Regions from separate parts of the Streptomyces sp. LE64 genome, predicted to be linked through region 3. Evidence: predicted binding sites of a transcription regulator. Region 3 holds the regulator's gene; each other region holds the start of a gene.

Region 1 (5,299 bases), 630 kb from region 3:
CTTGACGTGGAAGGGGAGGTGGTCGGTCACCTCGTAGGCGGTGGCGAACGGGGTGGGGCGCAGTTCGTCGGAGGTGACGTAGGCGATGGTCGCGTCGAGCAGCCCGCCCGAGACCCGTTCGGCCACCGAAGCCACCAAACGGGCCCGGATCACCGCCGGATCGGGCTCGTACAGGTACCGGCCGACCGGGCGCACCGGGGGGTCCGGGGGGAGTCGGTCCAGGGCGGCGGTGAGGGTGGCGCCGCCGGGCAGCAGGGTGGAGCGGCGGGAGTCGGGGGCGTCGGTGCCGAACCACAGCACCGCCTCCTTGAGGTCGCCCCGGTCCGAGATCCACTCCGTCTCGACGCCTTCGGGCACCGCCTCGTGCGGCACGCCCGGGGCGATCTTCAGCGCTCCGCGGCCCGCCTTGCGCACCGCGTCGACGGCCAGGCTCAGCGGCGGGGAGTACGCCTCGGGGTCGAAGATCCGGCCACGGCCGCCGCGGCGGGCCGGGTCCACGAACACCGCGTCGTAGCCGTCCACGGCCACCTCGGTCACATCGGCCTCGCGGACCTCGATGAGGTCCGCGAGGCCCAGGGCGCGGGCGTTGGCGCGGGCGACTGCGCAGGTCAGCGCGGATCGGTCGACGGCCAGCACCCGGATGCCGGCCCGGGCCAGGGCCAGGGCGTCGCCGCCGATGCCGCAGCACAGGTCGGCCACTGAGGTGACGCCCAGGGCCCGCATCCGCCCGGCGCGGTAGGCGGCCACGCTGGTGCGGGTGGCCTGTTCCACCCCGTCCGGGGTGAAGAACATCCGGGCCGCGTCCTCGGCCCCGAACTTGGCCACCGCCCGTTGCCGCAGCCGGGCCTGCGCGAGTGCGGCGTTCACCAGTTCGGCGGGGTGGTCGCGGCGCAGCCGGGTGGCGACGGCGAGTTCCCGGGCGGGGTCGGTGTCGCGGACCTCGTCCAGCAGGGCGCGGCCCTCGTCGGTGAGGAGCGCGGCGAACTGCGCCTCGGGCGCGGGGCAGGGGTCGGTGGTGCTCACCGGGCCATTGTGGGCCAGTCGGTGGATGGTCCGGGGGCGGTGGCGGTGTCGACCCGGGGTGCGCCGGGGCCGCTGACAGGATGCGGCCCCATGCGACTAGTAAGACAAAACGAACAAATTACCCGCGAGATGCGCGGGCGCATCGGTCGCGCGGAGCGCCGGTCCCTGCGCCCCGAAGCGCCTGCCCGAGCCGAAGTGTCCCCGCGCCCGGAAGCGTCCCCGCGCGCCGGCTCGGGCGCACCCCGGCGGATTCGCCCCCGGGCGCTCGCCCGAGCGCTCGTCGCCGTCCTCGCCCTCGGCGTCACCGCCACCACCGTCGCGGGTTGCGGCACGGGACCGGCCGAGCCGGCGAAGCCCGCCGCCTCCGCCTCCGGGCAGCCGGGCGGCGCCCCCGGCGCGAAGGGCGCGAAGGGCGCGAAGGAGGCCGTCGAGGACCCCGCCGTCGTCCGCAAGCGCACCGTCGAGGCGGCCCGGCTCGCCACCGCCAAGCGCTGGGGGCTCGCCAAGCCGCCGCTCCTCGCCCCGCCGCCGCCCGCGGTGAAGCCGAGGATCACCACCCGGGACGGGTTCGAGGTCGAGGGGCAGGAGGGCCTGCCGCCGGTCTTCACCACCATCCCCACCAGGGACAAGGTCGTCTTCCTCACCATCGACGACGGCGCCGACAAGGACCCGGCGCTGATCAGGATGATGGAGGAACTCCAGGTCCCGTACACCGCGTTCCTCAGCGACTACCTGGTCAAGGAGGACTACGGCTACTTCCGCGCCATGCGCGACGCCGGGGTCACCCTCAACAACCACACCCTGACCCACCCCTACCTGCCGGGCCTGTCCTACGCCCAGCAGAAGCAGCAGATCTGCGGCATGCAGGACGTGATCCAGAAGCAGTACGGGACCCGGCCCACCGTCTTCCGGCCGCCGTACGGGAACTACAACGCCGACACCCTGCGCGCCGCCGAGTCCTGCGGCATCCGACACGTGCCGCTCTGGAACGAGGAGGTCTTCGCCGACCGCTGGGAGTACCGCGAGTGGGACCGCAGCCTGCACCCCGGCGACATCGTGCTCACCCACTTCCGGGGCCGCGGGGACTGGGGCGGCAGCATGCCCGACGCCATGCGCCGCTTCCTGAAGCACGTCACCGACCAGGGCTACGCCGTGGCCAAGCTGGAGGACTACCTCTGACGGGGCGGGACCGCCGGCCCCAGGAGGCTCCCGCTCGCGGCCGAGCGGGCCGCCCGCCCCCGCGCGGGGAGCGTGCGGCGGAGCCCGAACGGACGGCGCGTTGGCACTCCGCTTGACCGAGTGCTAATCCCGGTCATAGTCTCGGCCCTGGCACTCTCCACCGGCGAGTGCCAATGCGACAGGCAGGTCCGGCACCCGCGACGACGGATCGACCCGGTCGCCACCCCAGACAATTGACCCCGTGAGATCTCCGAAGGGGGAGGTCGGATCGTGACGACCACCAGCTCCAAGGTTGCCATCAAGCCGCTTGAGGACCGCATCGTGGTCCAGCCGCTCGACGCCGAGCAGACCACGGCCTCCGGCCTGGTCATTCCGGACACCGCCAAGGAGAAGCCCCAGGAGGGCGTCGTCCTGGCCGTGGGCCCGGGCCGGGTCGAGGACGGCAAGCGCGTCGAGCTCGACGTCGCCGTCGGCGACGTCGTCCTCTACAGCAAGTACGGCGGCACCGAGGTGAAGTACAACAACGAGGAGTACCTCGTCCTCTCGGCCCGCGACGTGCTCGCGATCATCGAGAAGTAGTCACCGGGCGTCCCGAAACGCCCCGTGCTCGTGGAACGTGCCCCTGGCCCCGCGCGAAGCCGGGTGCCGGGGGCGCGTTCCGTTTCACCGCTTCCAGCAGTTTCTGAGAGGGCTGAACCGCTCCCATGGCGAAGATCCTGAAGTTCGACGAAGACGCCCGTCGCGCCCTTGAGCGCGGCGTCAACAAGCTTGCCGACACCGTCAAGGTGACGATCGGCCCCCGCGGGCGCAACGTCGTCATCGACAAGAAGTTCGGCGCGCCGACCATCACCAACGACGGCGTCACCATCGCCCGTGAGGTAGAGGTCGAGGACCCGTACGAGAACCTCGGCGCCCAGCTCGTCAAGGAGGTGGCGACCAAGACCAACGACATCGCGGGCGACGGCACCACCACCGCCACCGTGCTGGCCCAGGCCCTGGTCAAGGAGGGTCTGCGCAACGTGGCCGCCGGCGCCTCCCCGGCCGCCCTGAAGAAGGGCATCGACGCCGCCGTCAAGGCCGTCTCGGACGAGCTCCTCGCCACCGCGCGCCCGATCGACGAGAAGTCGGACATCGCCGCCGTCGCCGGTCTCTCCGCCCAGGACCCGCAGGTCGGCGAGCTGATCGCCGAGGCCATGGACAAGGTCGGCAAGGACGGTGTCATCACCGTCGAGGAGTCGAACACCTTCGGCCTCGAACTGGACTTCACCGAGGGCATGGCCTTCGACAAGGGCTACCTGTCGCCGTACTTCGTGACGGACCAGGAGCGCATGGAAGCCGTCCTGGAGGACCCGTACATCCTCATCCACCAGGGCAAGATCTCCTCCATCCAGGACCTGCTGCCGCTGCTGGAGAAGGTCATCCAGGCGGGTGGCTCCAAGCCGCTGCTGATCATCGCCGAGGACGTCGAGGGCGAGGCCCTGTCGACCCTGGTCGTCAACAAGATCCGCGGCACCTTCAACGCCGTCGCGGTGAAGGCCCCCGGTTTCGGTGACCGCCGCAAGGCGATGCTCGGCGACATGGCCACCCTCACCGGTGCCCAGGTCATCGCCGAGGAGGTCGGCCTCAAGCTCGACCAGGTCGGCCTGGAGGTGCTGGGTTCCGCCCGCCGGGTGACCGTCTCCAAGGACGACACCACCATCGTCGACGGCGCCGGCAACTCCGAGGACGTCGTCGGCCGCGTGGCGCAGATCAAGGCCGAGATCGAGAACACCGACTCCGACTGGGACCGCGAGAAGCTCCAGGAGCGCCTCGCCAAGCTCGCCGGCGGCGTCTGCGTGATCAAGGTCGGTGCCGCGACCGAGGTCGAGCTCAAGGAGAAGAAGCACCGTCTGGAGGACGCCATCTCCGCGACCCGCGCCGCGGTCGAGGAGGGCATCGTCTCCGGTGGCGGTTCCGCCCTGGTGCACGCCGCCAAGGTGCTGGAGGGCAACCTCGGCAAGGAGGGCGACGAGGCCACCGGTGTCTCCGTGGTCCGCCGCGCCGCGGTCGAGCCGCTGCGCTGGATCGCCGAGAACGCCGGCCTGGAGGGCTACGTCATCGTCTCCAAGGTCGCCGACCTGGAGGCCGGCCACGGCTACAACGCCGCCACCGAGGAGTACGGCGACCTGGTCAAGGCCGGCGTCATCGACCCGGTCAAGGTGACCCGCTCCGCGCTGGAGAACGCCGCCTCCATCGCCTCCCTGCTGCTCACGACGGAGACCCTCGTCGTCGAGAAGCCGGCCGAGGAGGAGGCCGCCGAGGCCGGTCACGGCCACGGTCACTCGCACTGAGCCGACGACCGGCGCGCACGCGCTGAAGAACGGGCCCCGGCCCGGCCCCCGTCGCGGGGGCCGGGCCGGGGCCCGCGTCGTCGGAGGCGCTACTGCGGCCCGTACTTGCGGCCGGTGGTGGACGTCACCCCGCCCAGCAACTGCCGCGGGGCCAGCTTGGCGAGCCCCATCAGTGCCTTGTACCGGGGATCGGGGACCGAGACCGTGCGCCCCCGGCTCAGGTCGGTCAGCCCGGTGGCGACCACCTTGTCCGCGTCCAGCCACATCCACCCGGGGATGTTGTCGGTGCCCATCCCGGCCCGCTCGTGGAACTCGGTGCGCACGAACCCGGGGCACAACGCCATCAGCCGCACCCCCGAGCCGGCCAGGTCCCGGGCCACGCCCTGGGTGAACTGCACCACCCACGCCTTGGACGCCCCGTAGGTCCCGCGCGGCAGGAAAGCGGCGACGGAGGCCACGTTCACCACGCCCCCGCGGCCCCGCTCCCGCATCGCCTCCGTGCCGGCCGAGGTGAGCCGCAGCACCGCTTCGCAGTGCACCTTCAGCATCGTCAACTCGTCGGCGAGCGGCACCTCCAGGTACCGGCCCCGGTTCCCGAACCCCGCGTTGTTGACCAGCAGGTCGACCGGACGGCGCCGGTTGCCCAACCGGGCGGCCACCGCCTCGATCCCCTCGTCGGTGGCCAGGTCCGCGCGGAGCACCTCGGCCTCCACCCCGTGCCGGTCGTGCAGTTCGGTGGCCTGGTCCCGCAGCCGCTCGGCGTCGCG
Region 2 (5,299 bases), 2.0 Mb from region 3:
CGCAAGAAGATCGAGTCCGGCCCCGAGAACGTCTGGCGCTACGCCCCGCTGCTGCCCGTCCCCGCCGACGTGGCCAGCAAGCCCAACCTGAACCCCGGCTGGACGCAGCTCGTCAAGGCCGACAACCTCGCCCGCGAGCTGGGCGTCACCGGCCGGCTGTACGTCAAGGACGACTCCGGCAACCCGACGCACTCCTTCAAGGACCGGGTCGTCGCCCAGGCCGTCGAGGCCGCCCGCGCCTTCGGCTACACCACGCTCTCCTGCTCCTCCACCGGCAACCTCGCCGGCGCGGTCGGCGCCGCCGCTGCCCGCGCGGGGCTGCGCTCCTGCGTCTTCATCCCGCACGACCTGGAGCAGGCCAAGGTCGTCACCGCCGCCGTCTACGGGGGCGAACTCGTCGCCATCGAGGGCACCTACGACGATGTGAATCGTTTCTGCTCCGAACTGATCGGCGACCCGCTGGGCGAGGGCTGGGGCTTCACCAACGTCAACCTGCGCCCGTACTACGGCGAGGGCTCCAAGACCCTGGCGTACGAGATCTGCGAGCAGCTCGGCTGGGAGATCCCGGACCAGATCGTCATCCCCGTCGCCTCGGGCTCCCAGCTCACGAAGATCGACAAGGGCCTCCAGGAGCTGATCAAGCTCGGGCTGGTCGCCGACAAGCCCTACAAGATCTTCGGGGCCCAGGCCACCGGCTGCTCCCCGGTCTCCACCGCCTTCAAGGCCGGCCACGACGTGGTCCGCCCGCAGAAGCCCGACACCATCGCCAAGTCGCTGGCCATCGGCAACCCGGCGGACGGCCCCTACGTCCTCGACATCGCCCGGCGCACCGGCGGCGCGGTGGAGGACGTGGACGACGCCGCGGTCGTCGAGGCGATCTCGCTGCTGGCCCGGACCGAGGGCATCTTCGCGGAGACCGCGGGCGGCGTCACCCTCGGCGTCACCAAGAAGCTCATCGAGAACGGGCAGCTCGACCCGACGCTGACCACCGTCGCCATCAACACCGGCGACGGGCTCAAGACCCTGGACGCGGTCGCCGACCGGGCCCGTCCCACCGCGACCATCAAGCCGAACCTCGACGCCTTCCGTGCGGCGGGCCTCGCCACCGACTGAACCGCCACCCCCTCCCGCCCCCTGACGTCCCCGGGGCGGGAGGTCGCGAAACTCCCCCCGCCCTTCCCTCCACTTCTCTCCGGTTCTCTCCGGAAACGACCGGAAAGGTCTTCTCATGAGTGTCACCGTTCGCATCCCGACCATCCTGCGCACGTACACCGGCGGCCAGGCCGAGGTTCCCGCCGAGGGGGCGACCCTCAGCGAGGTCATCGCCGACCTGGAGAAGAACCACGCGGGCATCGCCGGTCGGGTCCTGGACGACCAGGGCAAGCTGCGCCGCTTCGTCAACGTGTACGTGAACGACGACGACGTCCGCTTCGAGCAGGGCCTCGCCACCGCCACCCCGGACGGCGCGGGCATCTCGATCATCCCGGCCGTCGCCGGCGGCTGAGCCTCCGCCGGGGCTGACGCTCCGTCATCACCTCGACCCCCTCCGCAAGAGAAGCGGAGGGGGTCATTCATGAGGATTGAACGCGGTAGGGTTGGGGAAATGGCTCGCGCATTTGTACTTCACACATATGACTTCTCAGCCGCGCGCCGACAAGAAGCAGCCAAAGAGCATTACCGAATTGGCCCTTTCATCACATTTGACCGGCCCGAGTTGCCCTGAATTCGCGCCGGTCATCCGTGTTTCTCCGAGCAGCCGCTCCCGGATTTCTCGTCCAGTTGACCTGTTGCAGACGGCAGTTGGACAGATACATTCAGCGGCGGTCGACGCGTTCCGGCGCACACCCCCAACCGTTGGGGGGTGGAGGTCTGACCCGGGCCCGCGAAGTGCGGTCCTGTGCAAGGGCCAGTAATAGGGGAGTTAGGCATGGCTCAGGGCACCGTCAAGTGGTTCAACGCGGAGAAGGGCTACGGCTTCATCGCGGTCGACGGTGGTGCGGATGTTTTCGTCCACTACAGCGCCATCCAGATGGACGGGTACCGCACCCTCGAAGAGGGTCAGCGGGTCGAGTTCGAGATTTCGCAGGGTCAGAAGGGGCCGCAGGCCGACATGGTCCGTTTGGCCGTCTGACGCCGGCGTCGACTGGCTGCGACGTTCCGGAGGGTCCGCACCCCACAGGGTGCGGACCCTCCGTACTGTCCGCCCCCGCCCGCCCCCTGTCGCGCCCCCGCGCCCCGGCGGCACCGTTCCCGCATTCGGTCGCGCCCCGGTCGTGCTTCGGTTGGCCGAACCGCCCTGACCTGCACGGAAGCGATGGCGGCGGTATCTCGCAAGGGCAAGCCGCTTGCACTCGCACCGGTCGAGTGCTAATCATTGGCGTTAGCACTCTACGAGTGAGAGTGCTACGAAGGACCGGGTCGGTGAGGCCCGCGGACCGGGCGGGGGCATCCTCCACCCGGTGTCGCAGGTCGTCCGTCGCGGGCGCCAGCGCGGTCCGAACCATCCGCTCCCACGCCGTAAGGGCGCGGGTAGGACCCCCTTCAGTCCGGGAGGACCACTTCACATGGCCAAGATCATCGCGTTCGACGAGGAGGCGCGGCGCGGCCTTGAGCGCGGTATGAACCAGCTCGCCGACGCCGTCAAGGTCACCCTCGGCCCCAAGGGCCGCAACGTCGTCCTTGAGAAGAAGTGGGGCGCCCCCACGATCACCAACGATGGTGTCTCCATCGCCAAGGAGATCGAGCTCGAAGACCCCTACGAGAAGATCGGCGCCGAGCTGGTCAAGGAGGTCGCGAAGAAGACGGACGACGTCGCCGGTGACGGCACGACGACCGCGACCGTCCTCGCCCAGGCGCTGGTCCGCGAGGGTCTGCGCAACGTCGCGGCGGGCGCCAACCCGATGGCCCTCAAGCGCGGCATCGAGAAGGCCGTCGAGGCCGTCTCCGCCGCCCTGCTGGAGCAGGCCAAGGACGTGGAGACCAAGGAGCAGATCGCCTCCACCGCCTCCATCTCCGCCGCCGACACCCAGATCGGCGACCTCATCGCCGAGGCGATGGACAAGGTCGGCAAGGAAGGCGTCATCACCGTCGAGGAGTCCCAGACCTTCGGTCTGGAGCTGGAACTCACCGAGGGCATGCGCTTCGACAAGGGCTACATCTCGGCGTACTTCGCCACCGACATGGAGCGTATGGAGGCGTCCCTGGACGACCCGTACATCCTGATCGCCAACTCCAAGATCGGCAACGTCAAGGACCTGCTGCCGCTGCTGGAGAAGGTCATGCAGTCCGGCAAGCCGCTGCTGATCATCGCCGAGGACGTCGAGGGCGAGGCCCTGTCGACCCTGGTCGTCAACAAGATCCGCGGCACCTTCAAGTCCGTCGCCGTCAAGGCCCCGGGCTTCGGCGACCGCCGCAAGGCCATGCTCGGCGACATCGCCATCCTGACCGGCGGCGAGGTCATCTCCGAGGAGGTCGGCCTCAAGCTGGAGAACGCGACCCTGGACCTCCTGGGCCGCGCCCGCAAGGTCGTCATCACCAAGGACGAGACCACCATCGTCGACGGTGCCGGTGACACCGACCAGGTCGCCGGTCGCGTGAACCAGATCCGCGCCGAGATCGAGAACTCCGACTCGGACTACGACCGCGAGAAGCTCCAGGAGCGCCTGGCGAAGCTCGCCGGCGGCGTGGCCGTCATCAAGGCCGGTGCCGCCACCGAGGTGGAGCTCAAGGAGCGCAAGCACCGCATCGAGGACGCCGTCCGCAACGCGAAGGCCGCCGTCGAGGAGGGCATCGTCGCCGGTGGTGGCGTGGCCCTGCTCCAGGCGTCCGCCGTCTTCGACAAGCTGGAGCTGGAGGGCGACGAGGCCACCGGTGCCGCCGCCGTCAAGCTGGCCCTGGAGGCCCCGCTCAAGCAGATCGCCGTCAACGCCGGTCTCGAAGGCGGCGTCGTGGTGGAGAAGGTCCGCAACCTGACCCCGGGTCACGGCCTGAACGCCGCCAGCGGCGAGTACGTCGACATGATCGCCGAGGGCATCCTCGACCCGGCCAAGGTGACGCGCTCCGCGCTCCAGAACGCCGCGTCGATCGCCGCGCTGTTCCTCACCACCGAGGCCGTCATCGCCGACAAGCCGGAGAAGGCCGCTGCTGCCGCTCCCGGTGGCATGCCCGGCGGTGACATGGACTTCTGAGCCTCCGGCTCGGACTTCCGCACCACCCGTCCGTCCGGACGGACCGAGGGCGGCACCCCGCAGGGGGTGCCGCCCTCGGGCGTTTCACGCTGCTCCTTCGAGCCCCTCTCGCCCTTCGAGCCCTTCGGCTTCCGGGGCGAACTCGTCGCCGAAGGGGCCGGGGGCGACGGAGGACACGTGGGCGGGGCAGGCGTAGAGGGTGACGGCGTTGCCGCCGCTGAGGCTTCCGGCGTGCCGGACGGCCACGGGCGCCGTGGTGCGCCGGTGGCAGACGACGCACCGTGCGGTGAACGGCTCGGGCGGGGGACCGGTCAGGGCCTCGCGCGTCACGGGGACACCACCCACAGGTACGCCGGTGGCTGGGGTCGGGGTCGGAGTCGTTGGGGGTCGGGTCGGTAGGTGTAGCCCTGGGCCGCCCATGCTTCGGCGTAGAAGAGTTCCTGTTGGGCGGGGTCGAGGTGGTGTGCCTCGGGGGCGTGGAACACGGCTCGGGCCTGTGCGCTGGAGGGCCCGGGCCAGGGCCTGGCCCAGGGGCTGTCCTCCTGCACCACGAGCGCCTCCGGCCCCGGTCCCGGCCACGTTGCCGGTCCCGTGGCTGTCCCGGCCGGTGGGTGGTGGGTGGCGGTGGTGGCGCCGGTGTGGTGGGGGGTCCGCGTCAAGCGGATACGAGTCAGTACCCGTACGAGTGCACGGACGATAGGCTCACGCATGTCGATGCCAGCTCCTTCGAAGCTGTGTCGGCGTGGCCCCGGCGGGTGTTGCGTCACCTGCCGGGGCCTTCTCGTCTTCTGTCCTGCGGTGGGCGGGGCGTGGCCCGTCCCACCGGCCGCGGGGTGGGGATGACCCCGGCGGCCGGCGGGACGGGTTCCGTCCCGGTCCCCGGGCGCGGCCGACGCCCGGGGACCAGGTGGGGGCGGAGTGTGCGTTCTCCGCGCCCCTTCCGCCCGGCCTCCGTCTTCCACGGCGACCGGGCGGGGCTTCGGGGAACCGGCCCTGGTCGGGGGCCGGGTGGTTACGGTTGGTTCGGGTCGACGGACCGGATCGATCGCCGATGGGCGTTGCCCTCACGGACCTTGGCCCGCAACTCGCTCAGCGCCGGGCTGTCCGGCACC
Region 3 (5,299 bases):
CAACTCGGGTCGGCACGGCACGAGTTCCGTGGACCAGTTGAACAGGTTCAGCGCCACCGCCTCCTGGATGTGCGGGTCCGTGAGCCGCCCGGCCAGCCGACCGTCCGACCAGTCCAGGTCCCAGTACGTCAGCAGCAGGTTCGGGTCCCGCGGGTTCCCCGAGAGGTCCTGGCCCGAGGTGGTGCTGACGGCGGCCGACCACAGCGACAGGGCCCCGGAGTCGGAGGGCTGCCCGACGGCGAGGACCAGGGAGAACGGGTTGTCCTCGGTGAATCCGCCGCCGGTGCGGGGCCGGCTGAGGCTGAGCGTGCCGGGCAACGAGTAGGTCGCGCGGTCCGCCGATCGGCGCGCCCCGCCCGCCCCACAGTAGTCGTGGACCTCGACCGACACCTCCGCGGTGCCGGCGTACTCCCCGCCCCAGAGCGCGGCGGCCCCCGTCGTCCTCTCCGTCGTCCCCTCCGTCGGCGGCTCCCCGGCGGCCGAGGGCGAGGTCGGCGGCTCCGCGGCGGTCGAGGGTGCCGGAGCGGACGGGGCGGCGGGCGTCGGAGACGGGGGCCCGGATGCCACCCCGGACGCAGAGGGCGGTACGGACGTCGAGGGCGGGGCGCTGCTCGCCGACGCCCCCGACGCGGAGGGCGCAGCCCCGGACGGCGCCGGCCCCCCGTCGCCCGAGCAGCCGGTGAGCAGCGCGGCCACCAGCAGGGCGAGCCCTGCCCCGACCGGTCGCCGCCCCGGTCCGGACCGGTGTGCCGCAGGTCTTTCGCCCGCCTCGACCATGGCGTCCCCCTTCCCCTCCCGGGGTGCGCAGGGGCTCCCCGGGCAGGCGATGGTATAGGCGCCTGGGCCCGTCAACTAAGGCTTTCTGCAAGCTTGTTGACTCATTCTTTTCCCAGGTGGGGCGGGTGTTCAGGGTGGGGCGGTGCTTCGGCAGGTGTGCCTTGGGATTCCGGTGTTCACGGCCTTCCGGTGGTCTGCCTGGGACCCGGGAGCCCATCGAGAGGGAAGGTGGCGATGGTGTCGTTGACGCGCCGGGCCCGGGTGGATGCGAACCACGCCTGGGCGCGGGGGCAGACGTGTCCGATGACGGTCCGCATGTCCGCTACGGTGACCCTGAAGACCCGATCGGCCTCTGCTCGCACGCTGACGGGTCAAGGGCGGACCCTCGGCCTCTTGTCGGGGCCCTAGCTGAACCCCACCGTGACGTGGTCGATGAGGTGCTCGACCGGACCCAGCAGCTCCGGTTCCAGGTCCTGGTAGCTGTGCACCCGGGACAGGACGTGCTGCCAGGCGGCGCCGGTGTGCGGGGGCCAGCCGAGCGCCGCGCACACCCCCGTCTTCCAGTCCTGGCCCCGGGGCACCCGGGGCCAGGCCGCGATGCCCAGGGCGGCCGGCTTGACCGCCTGCCAGACGTCCACGAAGGGGTGGCCGACGACCAGGGTGTGCGGATCGGTCACGGCGGCGGCGATCCGGGACTCCTTGCTGCCGGGCACCAGGTGGTCGACGAGGACCCCGAGGCGGGCGTCCGGTCCCGGGGCGAACTCGGCGACGATCGCCGGCAGGTCGTCCACCCCCTCCAGGTACTCCACCACGACCCCCTCCACCCGGAGGTCGTCCCCCCACACCTTCTCGACCAGTTCCGCGTCATGGCGGCCCTCGACGTAGATGCGCCCGGCGCGTGCGACCCGCGCACGCGCCCCCGGCACGGCAACGGAACCGGAAGCGGTGCGGGCGGGGCGTTGCGGGGCCGGCCGGCCGGGGCGGACCAGGGTGACCGGTGCCCCGTCGATCAGGAAGCCGCGGGGCGCCATCGGGAAGACCCGGTGCTTGCCGAACCGGTCCTCCAGGGTGACGGTCCCGGCCTCCACCCGGACCACCGCCCCGCAGAAGCCCGTGTCGACCTCCTCCACCACCAGGTCCACCTCGGCCGCGACCTCGGGCACCGCGGCCCGCTTCTTCCAGGGCGGAGTCAGGTCCGCCGGGTACTGACGCATTCCGAGACGATAGAACGCCGGTCGGTCCCGCCCGGAACGGGGCGCGCGGACGGTGGCGCAAGCCCCCGGATCCGCCCGCCCTCACGCCCCTCAGCCCGGGCGCCCCGCCCCTCAGCCCGGGCCCCCCGCCGCCCCGTCGGCCCCGGGCGTCCCCGGAGCCCCGTCGTCGGGGGCGCACCGGGCGTGGAGCTCCGCCCGCTGGGCCCGGACGAAGTCCGCGTCCACCACGGCCCCGTGCCCAGGCACGTACCGCCCGTGCGGACCGCCGAGGGCGAGCACCCGGTCCAGCGCCCCGGGCCAGCGGTCCGGCCAGGCGTCGGGGCCGGCCTGGGGCTCGCCGGACTCCTCGACCAGATCGCCGCAGAACACCACCGGGGGACGTCCGTCGGACCGGTCGCCGACCACCACGACCAGGTCCTGCCCGGTGTGCCCCGGGCCCACGTTCGCCAGGACCACCGACACGCCGCCCAGGTCCAGGGCGCACACGTCCGCCACCTCGAACCCGGGGGCGCGCAGCGCGCCGGCCGCCGCCGCGGCCTCCGCCGGGGCGACCCCGTGCCGCACCGCATCGGTCCGCAGCTCCTCGCGCCCGGTCACCAGGACGGTCCCGAGCCCGCCGGCCCCGTGGACCTCGGCGTCCCGAAACGCCGCCGCCCCGAAGACGTGGTCGAAGTGCGGATGGGTGAGCGCGATGTGCGTCACACCCCGCCCGCCCAGCAGCCGCCCCGTCTGCTCCCGCAGTTCCGTCCCCTCCCGCAGGGTGGACCCGGCGTCCACCAGCAGGGCGCCGTGCTCGCCCGCCACCAGTCCGACCGTGCAGTCCCAGCCGGGCAGCCTGCGCCGTCCCACCCGCGGAGCGATCCGCTCCCAACCCTCCGCCGTCCAGGCGATGTCCCGTGTCGTTCGCATGCCGCGACGCTAGATCACCGTCCCCGCGCCCGGGTCGGCGACAGCCGCACGTGTCACGGCCTTGCTCCGGGCACGCCCACCGGCCGTACACTTGGCTGGGGACGCTGGCACTCGAAGGTGATGAGTGCCAAGCTCCGGTCCACCGGGCCGGGCGGGTCCACCGCTGGGGCAGACGGAGCTGGAGGTGCGCGATGCTCAGCGAACGCAGGCTGGAGGTGCTGCGCGCCATCGTCCAGGACTACGTCGGCACCGAGGAGCCGGTCGGCTCCAAGGCGCTGACCGAGCGGCACAGCCTCGGCGTGTCCCCGGCGACCGTGCGCAACGACATGGCGGCGCTGGAGGAGGAGGGGTACATCGCCCAGCCGCACACCAGCGCCGGGCGCATCCCCACCGACAAGGGCTACCGCCTGTTCGTGGACAAGCTGGCCGGCGTCAAGCCGATGACGGCCCCGGAACGCCGGGCCATCCAGAACTTCCTGGACGGCGCGGTGGACCTCGACGACGTGGTGGGCCGCACGGTCCGGCTGCTCGCGCAGCTGACCCGACAGGTCGCCGTCGTGCAGTACCCGTCCCTGACCCGCTCCACGGTGCGGCACGTGGAGCTGCTGTCCTTGGCCCCGGCCCGGGTGATGCTGGTCCTGATCACCGACACCGGCCGGGTCGAGCAGCGCATGGTGGACTGTCCCGCCCCCTTCGGCGAGACCTCCCTCGCCGATCTGCGGGCCCGGCTCAACAGCCGGGTCGCCGGCCGGCGTTTCACCGACGTGCCGCAGTTGGTGCAGGACCTGCCCGAGGTGTTCGACGCCGAGGACCGGGGCAGTGTCTCGACCGTCCTCTCCATCCTGTTGGAGACGCTGGTCGAGGAGACGGAGGAACGGTTGATGATCGGCGGCACCGCCAACCTCACCCGTTTCGGACATGACTTCCCCCTCACCATCCGGCCCGTGCTGGAGGCGCTGGAGGAGCAGGTCGTGCTCCTCAAGCTCCTCGGCGAGGCCGAGTATTCGGGCATGACCGTAAGGATCGGTCACGAGAACGCCCACGAGGGACTCAACTCCACGTCCGTGGTGTCGGTGGGCTACGGTTCGGGCGGCGAGGCAGTCGCCAAGCTCGGCGTGGTCGGCCCGACCCGCATGGACTACCCGGGAACGATGGGAGCAGTACGCGCAGTGGCACGTTACGTCGGACAGATCCTGGCGGAGTCGTAAGTGGCCACGGACTACTACGCCGTACTCGGCGTGCGCCGCGACGCGTCCCAGGACGAGATCAAGAAGGCGTTCCGGAGGCTCGCGCGCGAGCTGCACCCGGACGTCAACCCCGATCCGAAGACCCAGGAGCGGTTCAAGGAGATCAACGCCGCCTACGAGGTGCTGTCGGACCCGCAGAAGAAGCAGGTCTACGACCTCGGCGGCGATCCGCTGTCCCAGTCGGGCGGCGCCGGCGCCGGCGGCTTCGGCGCGGGTGGCTTCGGCAACTTCTCGGACATCATGGACGCCTTCTTCGGCACGGCGTCCCAGCGCGGCCCGCGCTCCCGCACCCGGCGCGGGCAGGACGCGATGATCCGGCTGGAGGTGGAGCTGGACGAGGCGGCCTTCGGGACCACCAAGGACATCCAGGTCGACACCGCCGTCGTCTGCACCACCTGCAACGGCGAGGGCGCCGCGCCCGGAACCAGCGCCCAGACCTGCGACATGTGCCGCGGCCGGGGCGAGGTCTCGCAGATGACCCGGTCCTTCCTCGGCCAGGTCATGACCTCGCGGCCCTGTCCCCAGTGCCAGGGCTTCGGCACCGTGGTGCCCACCCCGTGCCCCGAGTGCGCGGGCGACGGCCGGGTCCGTTCCCGCCGCACGCTGACCGTGAAGATCCCGGCCGGTGTCGACAACGGCACCCGCATCCAGCTCGCCGGCGAGGGCGAGGTGGGCCCCGGTGGCGGTCCCGCCGGTGACCTCTACGTCGAGATCCACGAGCTGCCGCACGCGGTCTTCCAGCGGCGCGGCGACGACCTGCACTGCACGGTGACCATCCCGATGACGGCCGCCGCGCTGGGGACGAAGGTGCCGTTGGAGACGCTGGACGGCCTGGAGGAGATCGACATCCGGCCCGGCACCCAGTCCGGCCAGTCGATCCCGCTGCACGGTCGCGGGGTGACCCATCTGCGCGGCGGCGGTCGCGGTGACCTGATCGTCCACGTCGAGGTGCAGACCCCCGCCAAGCTCGATCCGGAACAGGAACGGCTGCTGCGGGAGCTGGCGAAGCTGCGCGGCGAGGAGCGACCGACCGGTCAGTTCCAGCCAGGTCAGCAGGGCCTGTTCTCCCGGCTGAAGGACGCGTTCAACGGCCGTTGACCGTAGTGCGGTCGCCACGCTCCGTGAGGTGCGCCCCTCCTTCCGAGGCCCGGA

What was found. Region 3 encodes HrcA, which represses chaperone genes, less so after heat shock. Its sites were predicted from a motif close to TTNGCACTCNGNNNNNCNGAGTGCNAA; they were not measured.
Region 1: the regulator HrcA is predicted to act here: its motif matches at 2,303-2,329, upstream of groES (co-chaperone GroES).
Region 2: the regulator HrcA is predicted to act here: its motif matches at 2,381-2,407, upstream of groL (chaperonin GroEL).

What each region holds. Positions count from the first base shown of each region.
Region 1 covers NZ_CP199708.1:2,242,842-2,248,140, reverse strand. The annotation lists gene ACSMX9_RS09925 (THUMP-like domain-containing protein) at 1-1,023, opposite strand, end outside; gene ACSMX9_RS09920 (polysaccharide deacetylase family protein) at 1,219-2,202, shown strand; gene groES (co-chaperone GroES) at 2,473-2,781, shown strand; gene groL (chaperonin GroEL) at 2,907-4,532, shown strand; gene ACSMX9_RS09905 (SDR family NAD(P)-dependent oxidoreductase) at 4,622-5,299, opposite strand, start outside.
Region 2 covers NZ_CP199708.1:3,662,615-3,667,913, forward strand. The annotation lists gene thrC (threonine synthase) at 1-1,113, shown strand, start outside; gene ACSMX9_RS16655 (MoaD/ThiS family protein) at 1,229-1,504, shown strand; gene ACSMX9_RS16660 (cold-shock protein) at 1,928-2,131, shown strand; gene groL (chaperonin GroEL) at 2,565-4,187, shown strand; gene ACSMX9_RS16670 (hypothetical protein) at 4,272-4,517, opposite strand; gene ACSMX9_RS16675 (hypothetical protein) at 4,514-4,738, opposite strand; gene ACSMX9_RS16680 (hypothetical protein) at 5,200-5,299, opposite strand, start outside.
Region 3 covers NZ_CP199708.1:1,612,944-1,618,242, reverse strand. The annotation lists gene ACSMX9_RS07300 (hypothetical protein) at 1-390, opposite strand, end outside; gene ACSMX9_RS07295 (hypothetical protein) at 398-835, shown strand; gene ACSMX9_RS07290 (DUF3097 domain-containing protein) at 1,182-1,991, opposite strand; gene ACSMX9_RS07285 (MBL fold metallo-hydrolase) at 2,103-2,900, opposite strand; gene hrcA (heat-inducible transcriptional repressor HrcA) at 3,092-4,108, shown strand; gene dnaJ (molecular chaperone DnaJ) at 4,109-5,245, shown strand.